Regions from separate parts of the Pantoea sp. RCC30.1 genome, predicted to be linked through region 2. Evidence: predicted binding sites of a transcription regulator. Region 2 holds the regulator's gene; the other holds the start of a gene.
The links. Region 2 encodes PurR, which represses purine synthesis genes. Its sites were predicted from a motif close to CANGCAAACGTTTGCNTG; they were not measured.
Positions count from the first base shown of each region.

Region 1: a site for PurR is predicted at 2,068-2,085, ahead of glyA (serine hydroxymethyltransferase). Genes of this name have one in related genera too.

Region 1 covers NZ_JBXUHX010000008.1:85,498-89,726, reverse strand. Annotated here, with positions in the region: gene AC2LB6_RS09560 (3-phenylpropionate MFS transporter) at 1-574, opposite strand, end outside; gene glyA (serine hydroxymethyltransferase) at 703-1,956, opposite strand; gene hmpA (NO-inducible flavohemoprotein) at 2,284-3,468, shown strand; gene glnB (nitrogen regulatory protein P-II) at 3,535-3,873, opposite strand; gene glrR (two-component system response regulator GlrR) at 4,058-4,229, opposite strand, start outside.
Region 2 covers NZ_JBXUHX010000017.1:45,533-49,761, reverse strand. Annotated here, with positions in the region: gene AC2LB6_RS15720 (C40 family peptidase) at 243-1,052, shown strand; gene cydH (cytochrome bd-I oxidase subunit CydH) at 1,098-1,187, opposite strand; gene purR (HTH-type transcriptional repressor PurR) at 1,469-2,494, shown strand; gene punR (DNA-binding transcriptional activator PunR) at 2,491-3,396, opposite strand; gene punC (purine nucleoside transporter PunC) at 3,504-4,229, shown strand, end outside.

The sequences.
Region 1 (4,229 bases), on a different contig from region 2:
CCGCCGCGCCCTGCCGCTCATTGCCCTGCGGCTGAATGGCGGGTGTCAGCATCATGCCCGCCAGCATAGAAATGACACCGACGGAAAGCAGCAGCAGAATGGCGTTAGAGGAGTAAGCACTGACCAGCACGCCAGTTAACGCGGAGCTGATCACAAAGGCCAGCGATCCCCACAGCCTGACCGGCCCGTACGCCAGCCCAATCTGCTGTGTCCAGGTAGCGGCCAGCGCATCGCTGAGCGGGACCAGCGGCGAGAAAAAGAGGTTAAAGCCGATCATGACCGTCAGCAGCCACATCCACTGCTCACCCACCCAAAAACCGGCGGCGAACAGGCAGGTCATCAGCGCCAGCAGACGCAGCGCCATAATCAACCGTGAAGGATTTTTGACCTGAGAAGCGATAAGCAGACTGCCGACAAAGCGTGCCACCATGCCACAACCGAGCAGGAGGCCAATCTTTTCAGCATCCAGGCCGGTGCCTTTCAGCCACACGCCCCAGAATGGCAGATAGATGCCGTAACAGAAGAAGTACGTGAAGTAGCCCAATCCGAGCCATCTGGCGGAGCCGATTGCCATATTCCCTCCAGCAGGTTTGCTGCCTGGCAGCATGAGTGGGCGCTACTCTGGCAGAGCCCTGCGCGACAGGCAATAAAAAAGGATGGCAACTGCCATCCTTTTTATGCTGTCTCACAACAGGTTAACGATTAAGCGTAGACCGGCAGACGGCTGCAGATTTCCAGCACTTTCTTTTTGGTGCGCTCAATGGTCGCTTCGTCATTGACGTTATCCAGCACATCGGCGATCCAGCCAGCCAGTTCGCGCACGTCCGCTTCGTTGAAACCACGACGCGTAACAGCAGGTGTACCAATACGGATACCGGAAGTGACAAATGGGCTTTTCGGATCGTTAGGTACGCTGTTCTTGTTAACCGTGATGTTGGCACGGCCCAGCGCCGCATCGGCTTCTTTACCGGTCAGGTTTTTGCTCACCAGATCGATCAGGAACAGATGATTATGGGTGCCGCCAGAAACGATGTCATAGCCACGCTCAATCAACACCTCAACCATCGCTTTGGCATTTTTTGCCACCTGCTGCTGGTAGGTTTTGAATTCCGGCTCCATCGCCTCTTTGAAAGCAACCGCTTTACCGGCGATAACGTGCATCAGAGGACCGCCCTGACCGCCAGGGAAGACAGCAGAGTTCAGTTTCTTATAGAAATCTTCGTCGCCGTTTTTCGCCAGAATGATGCCACCGCGTGGGCCAGCCAGCGTTTTGTGGGTGGTAGAAGTCACGACGTGTGCATGCGGGATTGGGCTTGGGTAAACATCTGCAGCAATCAGGCCAGCAACGTGCGCCATATCCACAAACAGCCATGCACCGACGCTATCCGCGATTTCGCGCATTTTCGCCCAGTCGCAGACGCCGGAGTAAGCTGAGAATCCGCCAACGATCATTTTTGGTTTGTGGGTTTTCGCCAGTTCAGCCAGTTCGTCGTAGTCAATTTTACCGGTCTCATCGATACCGTAAGCAACCACGTTATAGAGTTTGCCGGACAGGTTAACCGGTGAGCCGTGAGTCAGGTGTCCACCGTGCGCCAGGTTCATCCCCAGGATAGTATCGCCCGGCTGCAGTAGCGCGGTGTAAACCGCGAAGTTAGCCTGTGAACCTGAATGTGGCTGCACGTTAGCGTAATCGGCACCAAACAGTTCTTTTGCGCGATCGATGGCCAGCTGCTCAACGATATCAACGTACTCACAGCCGCCGTAGTAGCGTTTGCCCGGATAGCCTTCAGCGTATTTATTGGTGAGCTGAGAACCTTGTGCCTGCATAACACGCGGGCTGGTGTAGTTTTCAGAAGCAATCAGTTCAATGTGCTCTTCCTGACGCACTGTCTCCTGCTCCATCGCCTGCCACAACTCGGCATCGTAATCGGCAATGTTCATATCACGCTTTAACATCCGGATCTCCTGACTCAGCTAACTTTCTGACGGTATTTACCCCCCTTCAGGGGCGAAGGCCCACAGTGTAAACCGTTTTAACAGGTGAAGGTAGGGTGAACCGCCTCTTTTTACGCAAACGATTGGCTGGCTGCTGGCAGGGCTTTTTTACACCTTTTCACCCTGTTCGAACGCCACAATTTTTCTTCAGAATGTGACGGCAATTTCTCAGGATGCACCTAAAAGTTGCCACTCAAACAGCCAGAAATTTCCTCGGGTTATTTACATCGCAGACGAGACGACTATAAGATACATTTAAAATACAACTTTAAATAAGAGGCCGCTTTTATGCTTGATGCACACACTATCGCCACGGTTAAATCGACCCTACCTGCCATCGCCGCCTGTGGCCCTGCGCTTACCGCACATTTCTATGACCGCATGCTGTCGCACCATCCTGAACTCAAAAATGTTTTCAATATGAACAACCAGCGCAATGGCAATCAGCGCGAAGCGCTATTCAATGCCATCTGCGCCTATGGCGCAAATCTGGAAAATCTGGCGGTGCTACTGCCGGCGGTGGAAAAGATTGCGCAGAAACATACCAGCCTGAATATTCAGCCTGCGCAGTACGCCATCGTGGGTGAAAATCTGCTGGCAACCATCAAAGAGTTGCTGAATCCAGGCGAAGAGGCACTGGCTGCCTGGGGCCGGGCCTATGGAGTCCTGGCAGATGTCTTCATCAATCGTGAAGAGGAAATTTATCAGGCGACTGAGCAGCAAACCGGCGGCTGGCGTGGCAAACGTGCGTTTCGCATCAGCGCGATTGAGCAGCAGAGCGAGGTGATTAAAAGCTTTACCTTCAGTCCGGTAGATGGCGGCCCGGTAGCCGCCTTTAAGCCGGGTCAGTATCTGACAGTACATCTGCAACCCGCCAGTTTCGAACACCACCAGATTCGTCAGTACTCGTTGACGCATCTCAGCAACGGCAAAGAGTATCGGATTGCAGTGAAACGCGAGGCGCAGGGCACCGTCTCCGGCTGGCTGCATCAGAATGGCAACGTGGGTGATGAGCTGATGCTCGCCGCACCGCATGGCGACTTTTTCCTGGAAGTCGATCCTGCCACACCAGTAGCGCTGATTTCCGCGGGCGTGGGTCAGACGCCGATGCTGGCGATGCTGCATGCACTGGCGGCTCGCCAGCACCGCGCGCCAGTCAGCTGGCTGCACGCCGCAGAGAATGGCAAGCAGCATGCGTTTGGCGATGAAGTTAATGCTACTGGCGCGCAGCTCAACGATTTCGTCAGTCAGGTCTGGTATCGCGATCCCGCCGCTGTGGATGCCGGTCGCTATGACGCACAGGGCCTGATGGATATCAGCGTGCTCGCCGCACGTCTCACCTCACCCGACACCCACTTCTACCTCTGTGGCCCGCTGCCCTTTATGCAGCATGTGGTGGCGCAACTGCGTGATGCTGGTGTGGCAGACGCACGCATTCATTACGAACTCTTTGGCCCGCATAAAGGCATGTAATTGAGGCATAAAAAAAGCCCGCAGCGCGGGCTTCTTTATGCTGATAAAGCGCTGATAAAAAGACTATCAGATCGCCTCTTCATCCTCTTCGCCAGTACGGATACGCACGACGCGCGCCACGTCGAAGACAAAGATCTTACCGTCACCGATTTTGCCGGTCTGCGCAGTGCGCATAATGGTCTCGACGCAGGTATCAACGATATCGTCGCCCACCACCATCTCGATTTTTACTTTAGGTAAAAAGTCGACCATATACTCTGCGCCGCGGTACAGCTCGGTGTGCCCTTTCTGGCGACCAAAGCCCTTCACTTCACTCACGGTCATGCCGGTGATGCCCACTTCCGCCAAGGCTTCACGGACATCATCGAGTTTGAATGGTTTGATAATCGCATCAATCTTTTTCATGTCAGACCCTTTTTCACTCCCTCCATGGTCAGAGGGTTTATCAAGTATAAATGTTGCTGGCGCTGTCGGGCGGTAATATCCGGGATTCTTCAGGTTGCCGCAAGCGCTGTCAGATTATGCTGACCGCACCCATTTTGATTTGGGCCTGAGCAGGCAACCTGCCGGTATCACTTCACAGCCTTCGCTACTCTTTGAAATCACTGGCATCCAGTTCATGACGAGAGAGCAGCTTATAGAACTCCGTGCGGTTGCGTCCAGCCAGACGTGCTGCGTTGGTCACATTGCCTTTAGTCATCTGCAACAGCTTACGCAGATAGTTAAGCTCAAACTGATTGCGCGCCTCTGCAAAAGTCGGC
Region 2 (4,229 bases):
CTGAATCCCTGATTATTAACAGCTGGTAACAGTTTAATAATTCGTAATAATTTCGTTGATATAAGACGCTGAAAATGTTCATTTTCAGCGCGATTACGTGGGTTGCAAAGATTAATATTAAAAGGCATTACAGTTTTTAAAAGAACTGGACTAGAATGGCCTGGGCGCTGATCCTGGATCAGATTAATCTCAACTTTGTCGCGGTGCGTAGTGGCCCTGACAACTTAACTAATCAACGGACTATGCGTTTAATCATTACGCTTTTGATGCTGGCCTTTGCGCAACTGTTTTTCAACGTCGCTGCTGCTTCACCGCACGCGCCGGTGAACGTCAGTACGCATAAAGCAGAAAAAAAGAGTGCGCGCGACGATGAGCGCCGCAAACGTCGCCAGGTAAAAACGGTGACGAAAAAGACTCGCCTCAGCCCTGTTCAAAAACTCAAAACTAAAAAACAGAAAAAAGTCGAACTCACTGCGAAACAGACGCCTGCTAAGAAGACCTCGCTTAAAACCGCCCGTATCAGCAAAAGCAAAGAAAAAAATAAAGAGAAGAAACGCTATGGTCATCAGCGCCAGCTAAAAACCGCTGAGGTCACCACCAGCGAACCTGGCACAATTAAAATGAGCAAATCCCACCGTCAGCGCTATCAGAAGGCACGTGAAACCGCGATGACCAAGCTGATGGGCCAGTTGGGTAAACCTTATCAGTGGGGCGGCACGTCACCCCATACTGGTTTCGATTGCAGCGGTCTGGTCTGGTACGCCTATAAAGATCTGGTGAAGTTTAAGATCCCGCGTACCGCTAACGAGATGTATCACCTGCGTGACGCAGCGCCAATTAAACGCGAGTCGCTGGAGAAAGGCGATCTGGTCTTCTTCCGCATTAACGGTCGCGGTACTGCGGACCACGTCGGCGTTTACCTGGGCGATGGCAAGTTTATTCAATCGCCACGTACCGGTAAAGATATTCAGATCAGCGCATTAGGAGAAGATTACTGGCAGCGCCACTACATTGGCGCCCGTCGGGTGATGACGCCAAAAACTATACGCTGAGCAGCAGAACAGTCAGAAAAAGCCGGGATAATCCCGGCTTTTTTATTAGTGCAGAATGGCAGTAAAACTAAAGGCCACAATCATCAGCAGACAGCCTGCGGTGGTCATTAACGCCAGTTTAAGATCGGTACTCATTGTTTGCTCCTTAGTCACACAATTTGTAGGGATATGGCATTTTCCCACACAGCCCGGTAAAAATCTCGTTTTATCCGTCCAGCCTTGTTAGAATCCCGCCTCTGTTGCGCAACGCGCGCAACTCTGATTCCGTTTGCGCATCTTTTAAGGCATTTATTCTCCGCCAGCGGCCTGTTTACGGGCAAGAAAAGCTGCATTTTTGCGGAAAAAACCCTGAGCAGACGCAAACGTTTAACACTACGCTTATCATAGAGTTAGATAAGCACTGGAGTCCGATTTTCATGGCAACAATTAAAGATGTGGCGAAACGCGCCGGCGTCTCAACGACCACCGTTTCGCACGTCATCAATAAAACCCGCTTTGTCGCTGAAGAGACACGCAACGCGGTCTGGCAGGCGATAAAAGAACTTCACTACTCGCCGAGCGCCGTCGCGCGCAGCCTGAAAGTGAACCACACCAGGACGCTGGGCCTGCTTGCCACCTCCAGCGAAGCGCCCTATTTTGCTGAAATTATTGAAGCGGTTGAAAATCACTGTTTTGACAAAGGCTATACGCTGATTCTGGGTAATGCGCATAACGACCTGCAAAAGCAGCGCGCCTACCTCAGCATGATGGCGCAGAAACGCGTCGATGGTCTGCTGGTGATGTGCTCTGAATATCCGGACGATCTGCTGCAGATGCTGGAAGAGAACCGTAATATCCCAATGGTGGTGATGGACTGGGGCGAGTCGCGCGCCGACTTCACCGACACGGTGCTCGATAATGCTTTCCAGGGCGGCTATCTGGCTGGACGCTATCTGATTGAACGCGGACACCGTGATATTGGTGCTATCCCCGGTCAGATGGAACGCAACACTGGTGGAGGACGCCACGCCGGTTTCCTGAAGGCGATGGAAGAAGCGGGTATTCAACCGCGTGCCGAGTGGATTGTGCAGGGTGACTTCGAGCCGGAGTCAGGCTATCAGGCGATGCAGCAGATCCTGTCGCAGAAACAGCGTCCAACGGCGGTGTTCTGCGGCGGTGACATCATGGCGATGGGCGCGATTTGCGCCGCCGACGAGATGGGCCTGCGCGTCCCGCAGGATATTTCGGTGATCGGTTATGACAATGTGCGCAACGCCCGCTATTTCGCACCGGCCCTGACGACCGTGCATCAGCCTAAAGCCCAGTTGGGTGAAAAAGCGCTGGATATGCTGCTGGACCGCATCACCAGTAAGCGTGAAGTGTCACAAACGATTGAAGTCCACCCTACGCTGATTGAACGCCGTTCCGTGGCCGATGGTCCATTCCGCGACTATCGCCGTTAATCTTCGCTTAACCACTCCTGATTAAGTGTTTGCGCATCACCCAGATAGCTGAGCAACCAGCCTGTTGCCGGTGATGCGCGATCTTCAGCCCAGCTGACGCAGCAGGGGCTGTCCGGGAACGCCACCGGCAGTGTCAGTTCAACCAGCTGGCCGCTGTCCAGCAGTGGCCTGGCAAGATGACCCGGCACCATCGCCACACACAATCCCGCCTGTACGCACTCCAGCCCGGTCTGCCATTCCGGCACCACCAGCCTGCGCTGGTTATCCAGCGTCCATGTCATACGGCGTGGCAGCGCACGCGAGGTATCTTCCAGCACCAGTGATGGCCAGCTTCGCAACGTGTCATCATCGATCTGGCTCGCCTGCGTCAGCGGATGATCCGGCGCGACCACGCAGCGCCAGTTGAGAGTGCCCATATCGCGAAACGCAAAACGTCCGCCCACCGGGATTGCCTGCGTGGCACCAATCGCGACCTCCACCCGGCCATCGGCCAGCGCATCCCAGACGCCGTTAAAGACTTCATAGCTGATGATGAGCTCCATATCGGGGAAGTGGCGATAGAAATCTTTAACCAGTTGCCGGGTGCGCTGAGGCTTTGCAATACGGTCAACGGCAATGCTGAGCTGCCCGCGCCAGCCGTTGGCAAGCTGCTGACACTGTCGCCGGGTGGCAAGCATTTTTTTGATGACGCTGCGCCCTTCCCTGACAAAATGCTCGCCTGCCGGGGTGAGGACCACTTCACGATGCTGACGCTCAAATAGCGGCACCGCCAGCCAGTTCTCCAGCTGGCGCACCGTGTAGCTGATGGCAGAAGGCACCCGATGTAACTCCTGCGCGGCAGCGCTGAAGCTGCCCCCACGGGCGACCGCGTCAACCACTTCTAATGCATATTCTGACCACATAATCTGCCTTCAAAAATTTTAACAGCAATCGGCAAATATTACCGTTTCACAGCAGCAAACGCACCTTTTACACTCTGCCGCGTTTATCCTGCAAAAATGAGAATGAGATGTTGTCGAATAAAGGATTTATGCCTTACCTTGCCCTGCTGAGCATGCTCGGCTTTTTAGCCACAGATATGTACCTGCCCGCCTTCGGGGCGATGCAGCAAACCTTTAATACCTCACCCGGCCTGATCAGCGCCAGTATGAGTCTCTTTCTGGGAGGCTTCGCCCTGGGTCAGCTATTCTGGGGACCGCTCTCCGATCGCATTGGTCGCAAACCTGTGCTGCTGGCCGGACTGGCCATGTTTGGCATCGGCTGTGCGGGCATGCTGTGGGTGAATAATATCTATCTGATGCTGGCGCTGCGCTTCGTGCAGGCGATTGGCGTCTGTGCTGCGGCCGTGAGCTGGCAGGCATTAGTGGTGGATCGCTACCCTGCCGCGCGCGCCAACAAAGTCTTCGCCACCATTATGCCGCTGGTTGCGCTCTCTCCCGCGCTGGCGCCGTTGCTGGGTGCCTGGCTGATCGGCCACTTCCACTGGCGTTCGATTTTCCTGGTGCTGACCCTGATTGCGATGGCGCTGATACTGACCACGCTGCGTCTGCCCACCGTTCGCAAAGCCGCAAGTGAAAAAAAGGCGCAGCCGGGCTTCTTCACGCTGCTGAAATCGCGGGTCTACAGCGGCAACGTGCTGATCTACTCTGCCTGTTCTGCCAGCTTCTTTGCCTGGCTGACTGGCTCGCCGTTTATTCTGGCGGATCTGGGTCTCTCACCCGCCGATATCGGCCTG